Regions from separate parts of the Streptomyces sp. RLA131 genome, predicted to be linked through region 2. Evidence: riboswitches for the same ligand, from Rfam matches in the RefSeq annotation. Region 2 holds a riboswitch; each other region holds the start of a gene.
The links. A riboswitch is a leader RNA that binds a small molecule or an ion and turns the genes downstream of it on or off. The one in region 2 is predicted to bind cyclic di-AMP.

Region 1 (4,140 bases), 1.3 Mb from region 2:
CACGTACGCCTTCTCCCTTCCTAGCCGCCGTTGACCGCGATCCGGCGGCGGCCGCACGGGGGGCGGCCGCCGCCGGATCCTCGGCGGGGGCGGCCGTGCCGGCGCTTGCTCGCCGGCAGTGGGGATCGGCCACCTGGAGGAGGACGCTAAACCTGCCCGTCACCCGGGGGCGGGCAGGAGCGCGGGACTGCTTTGATTCGTCCGGTAACCGACCGGGGATGACCGCTGTTCGACGGGCGTTCCGCCCGTTCGCCGACCGTCTGTGACCGATGAGGTGATTGAGGCACACCTGGGTGTCGGGGGCTGCTATGGGCCTGGCTATGGTCCTGTGCCATGGACGTACTCATTCACTTCGTCGTCGGCCTGCACATCATCGGCATCGCGGCACTGCTCGGCGGCTTCCTCACCCAGATGAAGGCCATGGGGCGCGGCGAGGCCCGCTTCGTGCCCGGGATGCTGCACGGCGCACTGACGATGCTGGTGACCGGTGCCCTGCTGGTGGGCCTGAACCAGGCCGACGACCAGCCCGTCAACAACATCAAGATCGGCGTGAAGCTGGCCGTCCTGGTGGTGATCCTGGGCCTGGTCTACGTCAAGCGGGACGAGGAACGGCAGCCGGCGGCGGTTTTCGGCGCGGTGGGCGCCCTGACCATCGCCAACATCTTCATCGCGGTGCTGTGGACCTGAGCCCGGTCGGGCCCGGCCGGGCCCGCCGCGGGGCCGGGCCCGCCGCGGGGCTGTGCCGCCGCGGGCCCTTCGTCCGCTCAGGCCATCCGGGCGTAGCCGACGATCGGCATCTCGCTGATCGGCGCGATCTTGACGACCGTGCCGGTGTGCGGGGCGTGGATCATCTGGCCGTTGCCGATGTAGAGGCCGACGTGGCTGATGCCCGAGTAGAAGAACACCAGGTCCCCCGGCTGGAGGTCGGACGCGCTGACCTTGGTGCCGTAGCTGTACTGCGCGGCGGCGGTCCGCGGGATCGAGACCCCGGCGGCGGCCCATGACGCCTGGGTGAGCCCCGAGCAGTCGTAGGAGTTGGGGCCGGTGGCGCCCCACACGTACGGCTTGCCGCGCTGGGCCTGGGCGAAGGCGATCGCCTTGGCGGCCTTGGCGCTCGTGCTGCTGCTGGAACCGGTGCTCGTGCTTGTGCTCGTACTGGCGCTGCCGCTGGTCGAGGAGTGCACCGTGGCCGCGGCCTTCGCCGCGGCGGCCTGCTCCTGCTTCTTCTTCAGCGCCGCCAGCCGCGCCTTCTCCTTGGCGGTGAGGCCGTTCAGCAGCTTCTGGGCGGCCGTCAGCTTCTCCTGGACGGCCTTCTTCTCCTTGCTGAGCTCCTTCTGCGCGGCGTCCAGCTTGGCCAGGCTCTCCACGGCCTCGCCGCGCTGCTTGGCGACCTCCATCTGCTGGGTGCGGAAGGTCTCCAGCGCCGTTTCGGTGCGGCCGGACATCCGGTCCATCACGTGCGCGTTCTCAAGGAGTTGCTGCGGGTCGTTGGCCAGCAGATAGGTGGTCGTGCTGTCCAGGCCGCCGCTGCGGTACTGGGCGGCCGCGTACTCGCCGAGCTGGTCCCGGGTGTCGTTGAGCTTGGCGGTCTTGCGGGAGACCTCGTCCAGGAGCTTGTCGGCGGCGGTGCGCTGCTTCTCGGCCTTGTCCTTGGCCGCGTTGTAGCGCTCGGTGGAGGCCTCGGCCTGCTCGTAGAGCTTGTCGACCTTCGCCTGGACCTTCTTGATGGCCACCGTGGTGCTGCCGGCGCTGGGTGCCGCGCTCGCGCTCTCCCCGAAGAGAGTGACCGTCGCCAGTGCGGCGGTCGTGAGCCCCACGGCCGCACGCGGGCCGGGGGCGGTGAGTATGCCGGTGCGGGGTTTGCGGTGGGTCGCCAAGGCAGGCGGCTCCTTCCGTTGACCGCTTACCGGGTTAGCTGTCGGGTTCGGGCATCGGAAGGCCGCCCTACGGTCCGCGAAGGACCGATTCACCCCAAGGTCGTCGTACGTGGGTCCCCGGCTCCGGCTCGCGCCGGACTCAGCGAAGGCGGCCCGTGACGGCACGGTCACCGCCGGAGGAGCGGGCCACCTGATGCGGAACCGTAATCAACGGGAGTGGTCCTTGGGAAGACTGATGTTCGATATGTCCGGAAACCCATGTGTGACCTCTACCGTACGTACACGTTCCGGCAGGGACTGTCGGTGGCACGGCCTAGACTCGGGAGGCGATGAGCAGCCTCTTTGACGACAGCTTCCTGGCCCACCTCGAACCGGCCGACGGCCCGCCTCCGCCCCCGGAGGAGACGCCCGCGCCGGAGCCGGTTCCGCACGACCTGTTCGGCGGTCACTTCGACGTGCCCGTCGAGCGGGACGCGTACTACCGCGACGGCGCCCACCGGCCGGTACTGGACGCCGCCGCGCTGCTCGAAGGGCTCAACGAGCAGCAGCGCGCGGCCGTCGAGCACGCGGGGGGCCCGCTGCTCATCGTCGCGGGCGCCGGTTCCGGCAAGACCCGGGTGCTGACCCACCGGATCGCCCACCTGCTGGCGACCCGCCATGTGCACCCGGGCGAGATCCTGGCGATCACCTTCACCAACAAGGCCGCCGGCGAGATGAAGGAGCGCGTCGAGCAGCTGGTCGGCCCGCGCGCCAATGCCATGTGGGTGATGACCTTCCACAGCGCGTGCGTGCGCATCCTGCGGCGGGAGAGCAAGCGGCTCGGCTTCACCTCCAGCTTCTCGATCTACGACGGCGCCGACTCCAAGCGGCTGATGGCCCTGGTCTGCCGGGATCTCGACCTCGACCCGAAGCAGTACCCGCCGAAGTCCTTCAGCGCCAAGGTCTCCAACCTCAAGAACGAGCTGATCGACGAGGAGACCTTCGCCGGCCAGGCGGAGAACCCCTTCGAGAAGAAGCTCGCCGAGGCGTATGTGCTCTACCAGTCCCGGCTGCGCGAGGCCAACGCCCTGGACTTCGACGACATCATCATGACCACGGTCAACCTGCTCCAGGCCTTCCCCGACGTGGCCGAGCACTACCGGCGGCGCTTCCGCCACGTACTGGTCGACGAGTACCAGGACACCAACCACGCCCAGTACACCCTGGTGCGCGAGCTGGTCGGCACGTCGGAAGGCGTGGAGGATCCGGCCGAGCTGTGCGTGGTGGGTGACGCGGACCAGTCGATCTACGCCTTCCGCGGCGCCACCATCCGCAACATCCTCCAGTTCGAGGAGGACTACCCGCAGGCGCGGACCATCCTGCTGGAGCAGAACTACCGCTCCACGCAGACCATCCTCACCGCCGCCAACGCCGTCATCGAGCGCAACGCCTCGCGGCGTCCCAAGAACCTGTGGACGGAGTCCGGCGACGGCCCCGTCATCACCGGCTATGTCGCCGACCAGGAGCACGACGAGGCGCAGTACATCGCCGACGAGATCGACCGGCTGACGGACGCCGGGGACTCCAGGCCCGGCGATGTGGCGGTCTTCTACCGCACGAACGCCCAGTCCCGGGTCTTCGAAGAGGTCTTCATCCGGGTCGGGCTGCCCTACAAGGTCGTCGGCGGGGTGCGCTTCTACGAGCGCAAGGAGGTCCGCGACGTCCTCGCGTATCTGCGCGTGCTCGCCAACCCCGAGGACACCGTGCCGCTGCGGCGGATCCTGAACGTGCCCAAGCGCGGCATCGGCGACCGCGCCGAGGCCATGCTGGAGGCACTGGCGCTGCGGGAGAAGATCTCCTTCGCCGCCGCCCTGCGCCGGGTCGACGAGGCCTACGGCATGGCCGCGCGCTCGGCCAACGCGGTGAAGCGGTTCAACGAGCTGCTGGAGGAGCTGCGCACCGTCGTGGAGTCCGGCGCCGGGCCGGCCACCGTCCTGGAGGCCGTGCTCGAACGCACCGGCTACCTGGCGGAGTTGCAGGCCTCGACCGACCCGCAGGACGAGACCCGGGTGGAGAACCTGCAGGAACTCGCCGCCGTGGCCCTGGAGTACGAGCAGGACCGCACCGACGACGAGCCGGGCACCCTGGCGGACTTCCTGGAACGGGTCGCGCTGGTCGCCGACTCCGACCAGATCCCGGACGGCGAGGAGGGCGACGGCGGTGGCGTCATCACACTGATGACCCTGCACACCGCGAAGGGGCTGGAGTTCCCCGTCGTCTTCCT
Region 2 (4,140 bases):
CAGCCGCAGGCCGGCGACCCCAGGCCCTGGGACTTCCCCGCCCCCGGCCGCGGAACCCTGCCCAACGGCCTGACCGTGCTGCGCAGCCACCGCCCCGGCCAGAAGGTCGTCGCCGTCGAGGTGCTGCTCGCGGCGCCGCTCGACGCCGAGCCCGAGGGCCTGGACGGCGTGGCCACCATCATGGCCCGCGCCTTCTCCGAGGGCACCGACAAGCACAGCGCCGAGGAGTTCGCCGCCGAGCTGGAGCGCTGCGGGGCCACGCTCGACGCCGCCGCCGACCACCCCGGCGTACGGGTCTCCCTGGAGGTCCCCGCCTCCCGGCTGGACAAGGCCCTGGGCCTGCTCTCCGACGCCCTGCGCGCGCCGGCCTTCCCCGACAGCGAGGTCGAGCGGCTGGTCAACAACCGCCTCGACGAGATCCCGCACGAGCTGGCCAACCCGGCCCGGCGCGCCGCCATGGCGCTGTCCAAGGAGCTGTTCGCCCCCGCGCTGCGCTGCTCCCGGCCGCGCCAGGGCACCGAGGAGACGGTCGCCCGGATCGACGCGGCGGCGGTGCGCTCCTTCTACGACACGCATGTGCGGCCCTCCACGTCGACCGTCGTGGTCGTCGGCGACCTCACCGGCATCGACCTCGACGCGCTGCTCACCGAGACGCTGGGGGAGTGGACCGGCAAGCCCGCCGAACGCCGGCCGCTGCCGCAGATCACCTCCGACGACCACGCCCGCGTCGTCGTCGTCGACCGCCCCGGCGCCGTCCAGACCCAGGTCCTCATCGGCCGCACCGGCTCCGACCGCCACGACCCGGTCTGGGCCGCACAGGTCCTCGGCACGTACTGCCTGGGCGGCACGCTCACCTCGCGGCTCGACCGCGTCCTGCGTGAGGAGAAGGGCTACACGTACGGCGTGCGGGCCTTCGGGCAGGTCCTGCTCTCCACCCCGGAGGGCACGGGTGCCTCGCTGATCGGCATCAGCGGTTCGGTGGCCACCGACGTCACCGCCCCGGCACTGGCCGACACCTGGCAGGTGCTGAGGACGCTCCGCGAGGACGGCCTCACCGACGAGGAGCGTGACGTCGCCGTCCAGAACCTCGTGGGTGTCGCGCCGCTGCGCTACGAGACGGCTTCCGCCGTCGCCGGCACGCTCGCCGACCAGGTCGAGCAGTACCTGCCCGACGACTACCAGGCCCAGCTGTACGCCCGCCTCGCGGCCACGGGCACGGTCGAGGCCACGGCGGCCGCGGTCAGCGCCTTCCCGCTGGACCGGCTCGTCGTCGTCCTCGTCGGGGACGCGGCGGCCATCGCCGAGCCCGTCAAGGCCCTCGGTATCGGCCCGGTGACGGTCTCCACGGCCCTCTGACGGGGCCCGCTCGTCCTCGGTCGCCGGACCGGCCGATCTTCGGCCGGTCCGGACCGAGGACGACCCGGCGGACCCGGCGGACCGACCCTGAGCCTGCCCACAACCGGGTCCCGCGGGGGTTATGTGGCATCGGGCACAATTGGGGCGTTTTATTTGGTGGGGGCCGGGGGGCGCGGTTAGCGTCGTCGCTCGTTGTCCGTAAGACAAGCCGCGTCCGGCGGCACCGGAGCAACGATCGCCGAGTCCCCGCAGGGCGTGAGCCTGGGGAGCCGGGGACCCACGTCGCGTAGTCCCCCTGGGGTGAATCGGGCGAGCCGCCCGTAGGAGACCTTCCTGCTCCGAACCCGTCAGCTAACCCGGTAGGCGAGAGGGAAGGAAAGGACTCCGCCTGCCATGGCGCTCACGTTCAGCATTCGCACGACCCTGGCCTGCGCCGCCGTGCTCGCGGCGACCACCACCGCCGGAGCCGCCGAGGCGGGAGCGGCCGGGACGGCGGCTCCCGGCACCGCGTTCAGCCGGTGCGCGGCCGTGACGGACACCCTGGTCACGCAGATCGCCGCGCAGGCGGACGCCCAGCACAAGGCGGCCGACGCGGCGCGCAAGAAGGCCGAGCAGGCCCGCGCCGAGCAGGCCCGCGAGAAGGCCAGGGCGAAGGCCAGGGCCCAGGCCGCGGCGAAGGAGCGGGCGAAGAGGTCGGCGGCGGCCGGGCAGCGCGCGGCCCGGTCGGTGCCGGGTGCCCGGGGGAGTCTGACGGGCTGGATGAAGCCGGTCGCCTCGTCGATATCCACGCCGTACCACGCCACGAGCAGCCTGTGGTCCTCCGGCTATCACACCGGTTCGGACTTCGCGGCCGCGACGGGCACCCCGGTGCACGCGATCGGTCCGGCCACCGTGGTGGAGGCGGGCTGGGGCGGCTCGTACGGCAACAACGTGATCCTGCGGATGTCCGACGGGATGTACGTGCTGTACGGCCATCTGTCCTCGATCGGCGTCTCCGTCGGCGAGACGGTGACCGCCGGCCGTCAGCTCGGTCTGTCCGGCGCCACCGGCAACGTCACCGGGCCGCATCTGCACCTTGAGGTGCGCACCAGCCAGAGCTACGGCTCCGACGTCGACCCCGTCGCGTATCTGCGCAAGCACGGCGTGGCGGTCTGACCGGGCGCGTCCCCCACCGCGTCCCCCCACGGCGTCCCCACGGCGTCTCCCACGGCGTTCCCCCGCGGCGAAGGCCCCGGCTCCCCCGGCCGGGGCCTTCGTGTGTCCAAAAATACTTGCTGAATTAGGGACTCCCGTCGGAATCCCGACTGTGCTGGAATAGAGTCGCCGAAGAAACACCGATCTTCGCGTTACGCGGGGATTAAACCGGACGGGGAATGAAGGGACCGGCGATGTGGGATCGGACGTGAACGGGACGGGCGGCGCAGGGCGTCGTATTTCCGCCCAAGCGGTGTGCACGGCGATCCGTGACGACATCATCAGCGGCTTCTATCCGCCGGGCGGCCGGCTGACCGAGGAGCTGCTGGCCAAGCGCTACGGCGTGTCACGGGTCCCGGTCCGTGAGGCGCTGCGCACGCTGGAGTCCGAGGGGTTCGTGCGCACCCGCAGACACGCCGGGGCCTCGGTCGCGGAGCCCACCGAGCAGGAGGCGGCGGACCTGCTGGAGATCCGCGGTCTGCTGGAGCCGCTGGGCGCGGCGCGTGCCGCGCAGCGGCGTACGGAGGCGCACATCAAGGTGCTGCGCGGTCTGGTGCGGCTCGGGCAGGAACGTTCCCTGCAGGGGCAGTTGTCCGATCTGCCCTCGTTGGACGGCTGGTTCCACGAGACGCTGGCGCAGGCCTCCGGCAGTCCCACCCTGGTGGCTCTGCTCACGCAGCTGCGGCACAAGATCGCGTGGGTGTACGCGGTGGACTCGCCGGGGCGCGCCGTGGAGTCCTGGGAGGAGCACGGGGCGATCGTGGACGCGGTGGCCCGCGGTGACTCCGAGCGGGCCCGCAAGCTGGCGACGGCGCACGTGGAGCGGTCGGCCGGGGTGCACCGGCTGCGGCGTTCGGCGCGGGGCGCGACCGTGCGGTGAGGAACTGGAAACACGGCGTACACACGACGGGCGGCCGCGTTTAACAGAAGTGCCGTATACAACTGAGAAGAATTGCGCCGGAGCTTGCCGGAGATATTCTGATGCGTAATTCCGCTGTGCCCTGCGCGGATTTCCGGGCCGAATGACGCCCGAAAGGCGAAGTGGCGGGGCTGCGAAATCCGGACGGATTTTCGCGGCCCCGCCACCATTCGCGGAAGGCCGGGTCAGACGGTCTCCGGCAGCTCGTCGAGCCCCTTGGTGACGAGCTCGGCCAGCTGGTCGAGCGCCGCCTCGGCGCCCTCGGCGTCGGAGGCCAGCACGATCTCCTCGCCGCCCTGCGCGCCGAGGCCGAGGACGGCCAGCATGGACGCGGCGTTGGCCGGGGTGCCGCCGGGCTTGGCGATCGTCACGGGCACGCCGAGGCCCGTCACCGAACGGACGAAGATCGAAGCGGGGCGTGCGTGCAGGCCCTCCGGCCAGCCGACGGTGACGTGGCGCTCAGCCATGGTGGTGTCCTCCGGGTCGTTCCAGGTTGTCTAGACCAGTCTCCCACGAGGCGCAGCCGCGCCGGAGACCGCTTCGTCATATCGTCGCACTGATCCGGTACGTCCCCTTACGCTTGGCCCATGACCACTCCGCCGCTCTCGCGGCCGTACCCGGTGCACTGGGAGGCGGACGTCGTGCTCCGCGACGGCGGCATCGCCCATGTG
Region 3 (4,140 bases), 1.3 Mb from region 2:
GTAGCTCACGCGAGGGCTCCAGGGATTGCTGTTGGAAAATGTGCGGGATTGTGAGCCTACCGGCCCGGCGCTGGAGAATCCATGACGCGCGGCGGCCCGCCCGTCAGGTGGCGGCGGGTTCGTCCTCGTTCGCCGCCCGCTACCAGGTGCAGGGCAGGGTGCGGTGTCCGTGCGAGATGAACGAGCTGATCGGCCGCAGCTCCTCCGGGGGTACGGCCAGTGTGAGGCCGGGGAACCGCGCGAACAGGGCCGGTAGCGCGATCTCCGCCTCCAGCCGGGCCAGCGGCGCGCCCAGGCAGTGGTGGACGCCGTGGCCGAAGGCCAGATGCTCCTTGCCCGGGCGCGCCGCGTCGAAGCGGCCGGCGTCCTCGCCGTGGACCCCGGGGTCGCGCCCGGCGGCGGCGTACGAGGCCAGGATCGCGTCGCCCCGGGCGATCAGCACGCCGCCCGCCTCGATGTCCTCGACCGCGTAGCGCAGCGGCAGATGGGCCAGCGGTGCCTCGGTGCGCAGCGTCTCCTCGATGACGTCCGCCCAGCCGACCTGCCCGGTGCGGACCAGTTCCAGCTGCCCGGGGTGGGTGAGCAGGGCATGGACGGCGTTGTCGATGAGGTTGACCGTGGTCTCGTGCCCGGCGGCGATGATCAGCAGCAGGGTGTCGAGCAGTTCGGACTCGCTCAGCGCCGATCCGTCCTCCGCGTCGTGGGCGGCGATCAGGGCGCTGGTCAGGTCGTCGCCGGGCTCGGCCCGCCGGGTCGCGGCCAGGTCGCGCAGGATCCCGTACATCCGGTGGTAGTTGGCCATCGACTCCGCCGGGGTGAGCGAGGTGTCGAAGCCGCGGTCCACGCAGGTCCGCAGTCCCTCGCGCAGTCGCTCGGGCACGCCCATCAGCTCGGTGATCACCTGGATGGGGATCGGATAGGCGAAGGAGGCCCTCAGGTCGGCCGGGGTTCCGGGGGGTGTGGCGGCGAGCCGGTCGAGCAGTCCTTCGGTGATCTCCTCGACACGGGGGCGCAGGGCGGCGGTGCGGCGGGCGGTGAAGGCGGGGGCGACCAGCCGGCGCAGCCGCCGGTGGTCGGCACCGTAGGCGTTCAGCATGCTGGTCACGGCGACCCAGACGAACAGTGGCCAGTCCTGCGGTATCGCGCCGTTGATGAAGGCCGGCCAGTGCCGGCGGGCGTCCTTGGAGACCCGGGGGTCGGTGAGCAGCCGCTTGAGCAGGTCCTGGCTGGTCACGGACCAGGCGCGCACCCCGCCCGGCAGTTCGATCAGGGTGACCGGACCGCGCTCGCGTAAGCGGGCGCCTTCCGCGTGGATGTCGGCGCCGGTCGGATCGAGAACCACGGGGGGCTGAGAAGTCATGACCAAGACATGCGCCGCGGGGCCACTTTCCATGCGTGACCGGATGAGTCGGGGCAAATCGCCCACGGGTGACGGGTGTCACTCATGAAATACCGTACGGAACACCCCTGTCGCTATCTGTCCACATTAACCCCATTCTGTGACTCCATAAATTGATCGAGTTACGGACGGTCAGCATTTTGTGCACACAGAGCGGACACTTCTCACCTAACGTCATCGAATTCTAAGATCAAGTTGCAGTCCTCTTGATCCTATGTTTGGACACCTTGCTCTGGCCGGACACCGTCGTTTAGCTTCGCAGTCCCGCAGGTCAAATGCCTTCGGGATTCTGTCGGGCGGAACGCCGAATCCTGCCGCCGCCCGGTGGCCAACACTGAACGCTCAGGGCAGGAGCGGGGGACCCAGGTAATCGCCGTAGCCGGAGGACCGGAACGGCTTGGGGTTAAGTCGCAGTGCAGTGCCGTTTGTTCCGGCCTGCCTGTGGCCGGGCATCTCCAGCCCGAACCCGACAGCTTACCTCGCAGGCGCCGGAGAGGAATTCCGCATGCCCGCAAAGGGAAAGCACCGTCGTGTCCGCGCAAACCGTTTCACCCGGATCGGCGTTGTCGCCGGCACCACCGGTGCGGCCATCGCGCTCCCCATGGTCGGCGCCACCGGCGCCCGCGCCGCCTCGGTGAGCACCTGGGACAAGGTCGCCACCTGCGAGAGCACCAACAACTGGAGCATCAACACGGGTAACGGCTTCTACGGTGGCCTGCAGTTCACCCAGAGCACCTGGGCGGGCTTCGGCGGCACCACGTACGCCCCCCGTGCCGACCTGGCCACCAAGGCGCAGCAGATCGCCATCGCCGAGAAGGTCCTGGCGGTCCAGGGCCCGCAGGCCTGGCCGGTGTGCGGCCCCAAGGCCGGACTGACCCAGGCCATGGCCGACACCTCCTCCGCCCCGGCGGCCTCCACCCCCGCGGCCGCCCCGAAGAAGGCCACGGAGGCCAAGGCCCCGGCCGCTTCCTCCCCGGCGTCCTCCTCGAAGTCCACCGCCAAGACCTACCGGGTCGCCGGCGGCGACACGCTCTCCAAGATCGCCGACGCCCAGGACGTCGCCGGTGGCTGGCAGGAGCTGTACTCCGACAACAAGAGCGTCATCGGCGGCAACCCGAACCTGATCTACCCCAACCAGGTTCTGACGCTCGGCCAGAAGGCCGCCGCCTCGACCGCCAAGACCACCAGGTCCGCGGTCGTCACCCCGCGCAAGAGCACCGCCCCGGCGACCACGTCGTCCGCGGCCAAGTCCTCCTCCGCCGCCCAGAGCAGCGCCTCCGGCTACACCCGCCCGGTCGACGGCGCCATCCTCGGCACCGCCTACCGCACGGCCGGTGCCATGTGGTCCAGCGGCTACCACACCGGCCAGGACTTCGTCGTCCCGACCGGTACCCGGGTCAAGGCCATCGCCAACGCCACCGTGGTCTCGGCCGGTTGGGGCGGTGCCTACGGCAACCAGGTCGTCCTGCGGCTCGCCGACGGCAAGTACGCCCAGTACGCGCACCTGTCCTCGATCGCGGTCTCGGCCGGCCAGTCCGTCTCCGAGGGCCAGCAGCTCGGCCTGTCCGGCGCGACCGGTAACGTCACCGGCCCGCACCTGCACTTCGAGATCCGCACCTCCCCGAACTACGGCTCGGACCTGGACCCGCTGGCCTACCTCCGCGCCCACGGTGTGAGCATCTGAGGCAGCCCCGTCAGGGCGTGACTTCAGAGCCTGGCTCTCAGTCAGGACCCATGTGCCTGTTCCCGCGGCGGCGGGGACAGGCACATGCCTTTGTCCCGTGACCGAAACGGACCTGATATTTCCGTTTGTTGTTCCCTCTCGAACTGGCGATCAGTAGCCTGACTGCGCACTACTGACTTTCTGCCGAACGCCTGACGAGCTGGAGACAACAGATGGTGGAGCGTCCCGCCTGGGCACCGCAGGGCATCGACGTGTCGGTGCCGAGCGTGTCCCGCATCTACGACTACTACCTCGGCGGTTCGCACAACTTCGAGGCAGACCGGGAAGCGGGACGGCGGGCGATCGAGGTCTTCCCCGGGCTGCCGAAAATCATGCAGGCGAACCGGGCGTTCATGCGCCGCGCCGTCAGACACGCAGTGGACCAGGGCGTCACCCAGTTCCTCGACATCGGCTCCGGGATACCCACCTTCGGCAACGTCCACGAGGTCGCCCAGGCCGCCAGCCCCGGCGCCGCCGTCGTCTACGTCGACCACGACCCGGTCGCCGTCGCGCACAGCCGGTCGGTCCTGGCCGGCAACGAACGCGCCGACATCGTCTCCGCCGACCTGCGCACCCCCCGGGACATCCTCGACAGCGAGGCGGTCGGCCGGCTCCTCGACCTCGACCGTCCGGTGGCCCTGCTGCTCGTCGCCGTACTGCACTTCCTGGAGGACGCCGACGAGCCGCGCAAGGCCGTCGCCGAACTGCGCGACGCGCTCGCCCCCGGCAGCCTGCTGGTGCTCACCCATGCCTCCACCGACGGCGGCCCCCGGCTCCCGGAGCAGGGCGACCGGGTCGAGGGCGTCTACCGCAACATCGGCTCCCCGCTGGTGATGCGCTCGCGCCCCGAGGTGGAACGTTTCTTCGAGGGCTTCGAACTGGTCGACCCCGGAGTGGTCGCCATGCCGCTGTGGCGTCCCGACGGCACGGACGACGACGCCGACCCGGTCATCCACACCGGCTTCGCGGGCGTGGGGCGCAAGGCGTGACCACCGCACCGGGCGAACCCGACGCCCTG
Region 4 (4,140 bases), 3.0 Mb from region 2:
CCTGGCGGCGCTGGTCGGCGATGGCGCTGCGCTGGGCGATGTACTGCCGCATCGGGTACGCGAGCGCCACGACGAGCGCGCACACGACCAGCGCCAGTACGGCGGCCCGGCCCGTGAGGCGGTTACGGCGCGGTGCGACGGGGCCCCGGCCCGCGGCGCGGTACACCCTCGCCTGCGCCTGGGCGCCCAGCGCGCGGATCCGCGTCGCGGTGGAGAAGCGGTCCGGCACGTGCACCTCCGGTGAGGGTTCGCGTTGGGTCGGCGGCTGCGCCTGCCGGTCACCCTACGCGGCCGGGGGCCGCACACACCGGCACGCCGGTACGCCGGCTGCGGTTTCGTACCCGGCCCCCGGCCGGGAGCCGGGCTGTGGCCGGGTTGTGGCCGGGTTGTGGCCGGGCCACAACCCGGCGGGGCCGGAGATCAGCCCTTGAAGCGCGGGAACGCCGAGCGGCCCGCGTACACCGCGGCGTCGTCGAGGATCTCCTCGATGCGCAGCAGCTGGTTGTACTTGGCGACGCGCTCGGAGCGGGCCGGGGCGCCGGTCTTGATCTGGCCGCAGTTGGTGGCGACGGCCAGGTCGGCGATGGTGACGTCCTCGGTCTCACCGGAGCGGTGGGACATCATGCACTTGTAGCCGCTGCGCTGCGCGAGCTCGACGGCGTCGAGGGTCTCGGTGAGGGAGCCGATCTGGTTGACCTTCACCAGGAGCGCGTTGGCGGTGTTGTTGTCGATGCCCTTCTGCAGGCGCTCGGGGTTGGTGACGAACAGGTCGTCGCCGACGATCTGGACCTTGTCGCCGAGCTGGTCGGTGAGGGTCTTCCAGCCGTCCCAGTCGTCCTCGAACAGCGGGTCCTCGATGGAGACCAGCGGGTACGCGGCCACGAGCTCGGCGTAGTACGCGGTGAGTTCGGCGGCGGACAGCGCCTTGCCCTCGAACGAGTAGCTGCCGTCCTTGTAGAACTCGGAGGCGGCGACGTCGAGCGCCAGCGCGATGTCCTGGCCCGGGGTGTAACCGGCCTTCTTGATGGCCTCGACGATGAGGTCGAGAGCGGCGCGGTTGGAGTCGAGGTTGGGCGCGAAGCCGCCCTCGTCACCCAGACCGGTGGACAGGCCGCGCTCCTTCAGGACCGCCTTGAGGGTGTGGTAGACCTCGGCACCCCAGCGCAGGGCCTCGGAGAAGGACTCCGCGCCGATGGGCGCGATCATGAACTCCTGGATGTCCACGTTGGAGTCGGCGTGCGAGCCGCCGTTGAGGATGTTCATCATCGGGACCGGCAGCACGTGGGCGTTCGGGCCGCCCAGGTACCTGAACAGCGGCAGGTCCGAGGCCTCGGAGGCGGCGTGCGCGACGGCGAGCGACACGCCGAGGATGGCGTTGGCGCCGAGCGATGACTTGTCGGGGGTGGCGTCCAGGTCGAACATCGCCTGGTCGATCAGGCGCTGCTCGGTGGCGTCGTAGCCGACCAGCTCGGGGCCGATCTGCTCGATGACGGCGAGGACGGCCTTCTCCACGCCCTTGCCGAGGTAACGGCTCTTGTCGCCGTCCCGGAGTTCGAGGGCCTCGAAGGCGCCGGTGGAGGCACCGGACGGAACGGCGGCACGACCGGTGCTGCCGTCGTCGAGGCCGACCTCGACCTCGACGGTGGGGTTGCCTCGCGAGTCGAGGATTTCCCGGGCTACGACGACGTCGATGGACGGCACGTGAGTCTCCTTCTGGATGTCTCTATCTTTTTCGTGCTGAGCCTAACCGACCCGAAAAGCCCCGGCCGGGCACGCTTGGGGGAGAAGCGTGCCCGGCCGGGGAGCCGTGGGGGGTGGCGTCGCGGTGGACGCCCCCGGTCAGAGGTGCTTGCCGCAGATCGGCCAGGCGCCCTTGCCCTGGCTGGCCAGGACCTTCTCGGCGACGGCCATCTGCTGGCCCGAGGTCGCCAGGTCGGCGCGGGCGGCGTACTTGGTGCCGCCGTAAGCGGCCCAGGTCGAATTGGTGAACTGCAGGCCGCCGTAGAAGCCGTTGCCGGAGTTGATGTGCCAGTTTCCGGTGGACTCGCACATGGCGACCTTGGTCCACGCGGTGGCCGGAGCGGCGGAGGCGGAGGAGGCGGTCATCATCGGAACCGCGATCGCACCGGTGGCGACGGCACCGAGAGCGGCGAGACGGATCGACTTCGAGACACGACGGATCATGATCTGGGTTCCTCACCGGCGCCTGCGAGGTCAGCTGTCGGGTTCGGGCCGAGTGAGTGCCCGGCGCGGCGCGACGTGCGCGCAGCGCTTAACCCCGAGCCGCACGGAGCGGCGGACGACGGGCGTCCGGATCCGTACGGCGGCGAACCTGTGGGTCCCCCGCTCCTGCCTTCGGCGCTTTCGCGTCGACTGTTCCCGTCGGTCGGCGGCAGGACTCGGCGTTCCTGACCGGCGGGGCCCGCGGCGGCGAGCGATGTCGACCGTAAGCAAAGGCCGGGGGTGAGGACAATCCCCCCAAGATCGCCCATCGTTCGCTTTTTCACCCACCAGGAATGCGTGTCATTCCTGGTGGGAGCGGGTGAATCGGACAAGGAGGGACACCGCGGGCACAGACCTCCGGGAGAGGCTTGTCACAGGTGCTACTCCAGGTTCAGATACTCCCCGGGGTGGATCACACTCGGATCGTCACCGATCGCGCTCTTGTTGGCCTCGTACAGCGCGCGCCATCCGCCCGCCACGTCCTCCTCGGCCGCGATCCCGCAGAGCGAGTCGCCGTCACGTACGAGGTAGCGCCGGGCGGCCTCGGTGGTGGCGCCCTCGGTGGCGGCGGACTTCGTGCGGGCGACGACCTTGACGCTGTTGCGGGACAGCTCGCCCCAGGCGGCCAGGCCCGTGGGGCCGGTGGTCTCGGGCCGGGCGTGCCGGCCCTGGTTCCGGGAGGTGGCCGAGCCGGCCCGGGTGGCGGACGGATCGGGGCTCGTCGAGGACGCCGAGCCGGATGTCCCGTCGCTGTCGCCGGTGTCCGAGGCGTCGGCGGAGTCGCTGCCGGAATCGGTGTCGGAGCCCGTGCCACCGGAGTCCGTGCCGGAGGTGGTGGAGTCGTCGGTGGCGTCATCGGACGGCGTGGCGGTCGTGTCGCCCGTCGTGTCGTCCGTCGCGTCGTCGGTGGGGTCGGCGGAGGCCGAGGAGTCGTCACCGGTGACGGCGTCGGTCAGACCCGAGAGGTCGGCGCAGGTCGGCCACGCCTCGGGGCCGAGGGCGTCGAGGATCTCGTCGGCGACGGATATCTGCTCGTTCTGGCTGGCGAGGTCGGGGCGCTTGGCGTAGTCCTGGCCGCCGTACTGGTCCCAGGTCTCCTGGGTGATCTGCAGCCCGCCGTAGAACCCGTTGCCGGTGTTGGAGCTCCACAGGCCGCCGCTCTCGCAGACGGCGACCGCGTTCCAGGTCGAGTCGGAGACGGAGGTGTCGGCGGCCTGGGCTCCGCTCGCGGCGAAGAGCGGGAGCGCCATTCCGGCTCCGGTCGCCGCGACCACCACCACAGCGGTGGGTGCCTGGCGCGGTTTGCGGTGTCGGCCGTTCCCGGACTTCAGCATGCGATCGCCTTTCCTTTTCAAAGACTGCGACGACCGCAGAACGTAGCGGCGTTGGCCATGGCATCACAAGTCGATGTATCGGAGATCACGCCAAGATCACGACGGTGACGGAGCGTCAACTCCCTTATCCCTCCTGCTCAGGGCTCGACTACCGCTCCGGCGTGAAATTCACCGGTAGAGTTCGCAGTCCGCGCATGATCAGGCCACCCCGCCAGCGCAGCTCAGAGGGCTCGACGGCGAGATCGAGATCGGGCAGCCGGGTCAGCAGGGTGGCCAGTGCGCTCTGCGCCTCCAGGCGCGCCAACGGGGCGCCCAGGCAGTAGTGGATGCCGTGTCCGTAACCGAGGTGCTGGTTGTCGCGGCGGGTCAGATCGAGGGTGTCCGGGCTGTCGAAACGGGCCGGATCCCGGTCGGCGGCGGCCAGCACGACCAGCACCGGATCGCCGGCGGCGATCACCCGGCCGCCGATCGTCAGCGGCTCGGTCGCGAAGCGCCAGGTGGCCAGCTCCACCGGCCCGTCGTAGCGCAGCAGTTCCTCGACACCGGTGGCCAGCAGCTCCGTGTCGCCGTGGGCCAGGGCCTG

Region 1: it holds a riboswitch for cyclic di-AMP, as region 2 does, so the genes downstream of both, RWE79_RS23880 (C40 family peptidase) here and RWE79_RS29570 (M23 family metallopeptidase) in region 2, are expected to answer to the same signal.
Region 3: it holds a riboswitch for cyclic di-AMP, as region 2 does, so the genes downstream of both, RWE79_RS35670 (transglycosylase family protein) here and RWE79_RS29570 (M23 family metallopeptidase) in region 2, are expected to answer to the same signal.
Region 4: it holds a riboswitch for cyclic di-AMP, as region 2 does, so the genes downstream of both, RWE79_RS15865 (transglycosylase family protein) here and RWE79_RS29570 (M23 family metallopeptidase) in region 2, are expected to answer to the same signal.

What each region holds. Positions count from the first base shown of each region.
Region 1 covers NZ_JBWDOQ010000002.1:5,022,119-5,026,258, forward strand. The annotation lists gene RWE79_RS23870 (C40 family peptidase) at 1-3, opposite strand, end outside; gene RWE79_RS23875 (hypothetical protein) at 334-687, shown strand; gene RWE79_RS23880 (C40 family peptidase) at 765-1,877, opposite strand; cyclic di-AMP (ydaO/yuaA leader) riboswitch at 1,886-2,032, opposite strand; gene pcrA (DNA helicase PcrA) at 2,207-4,140, shown strand, end outside.
Region 2 covers NZ_JBWDOQ010000002.1:6,332,974-6,337,113, forward strand. The annotation lists gene RWE79_RS29565 (M16 family metallopeptidase) at 1-1,356, shown strand, start outside; cyclic di-AMP (ydaO/yuaA leader) riboswitch at 1,583-1,737, shown strand; gene RWE79_RS29570 (M23 family metallopeptidase) at 1,750-2,511, shown strand; gene RWE79_RS29575 (GntR family transcriptional regulator) at 2,747-3,430, shown strand; gene RWE79_RS29580 (HPr family phosphocarrier protein) at 3,655-3,936, opposite strand; gene RWE79_RS29585 (bifunctional acetate--CoA ligase family protein/GNAT family N-acetyltransferase) at 4,057-4,140, shown strand, end outside.
Region 3 covers NZ_JBWDOQ010000002.1:7,681,620-7,685,759, forward strand. The annotation lists gene RWE79_RS35660 (aldo/keto reductase) at 1-9, opposite strand, end outside; gene RWE79_RS35665 (cytochrome P450 family protein) at 140-1,360, opposite strand; cyclic di-AMP (ydaO/yuaA leader) riboswitch at 1,729-1,902, shown strand; gene RWE79_RS35670 (transglycosylase family protein) at 1,905-3,083, shown strand; gene RWE79_RS35675 (SAM-dependent methyltransferase) at 3,299-4,111, shown strand; gene RWE79_RS35680 (putative bifunctional diguanylate cyclase/phosphodiesterase) at 4,108-4,140, shown strand, end outside.
Region 4 covers NZ_JBWDOQ010000002.1:3,293,215-3,297,354, forward strand. The annotation lists gene RWE79_RS15855 (FtsB family cell division protein) at 1-229, opposite strand, end outside; gene eno (phosphopyruvate hydratase) at 421-1,701, opposite strand; partial or broken gene RWE79_RS15865 (transglycosylase family protein) at 1,843-2,184, opposite strand; cyclic di-AMP (ydaO/yuaA leader) riboswitch at 2,189-2,371, opposite strand; gene RWE79_RS15870 (transglycosylase family protein) at 2,604-3,557, opposite strand; gene RWE79_RS15875 (cytochrome P450 family protein) at 3,706-4,140, opposite strand, start outside.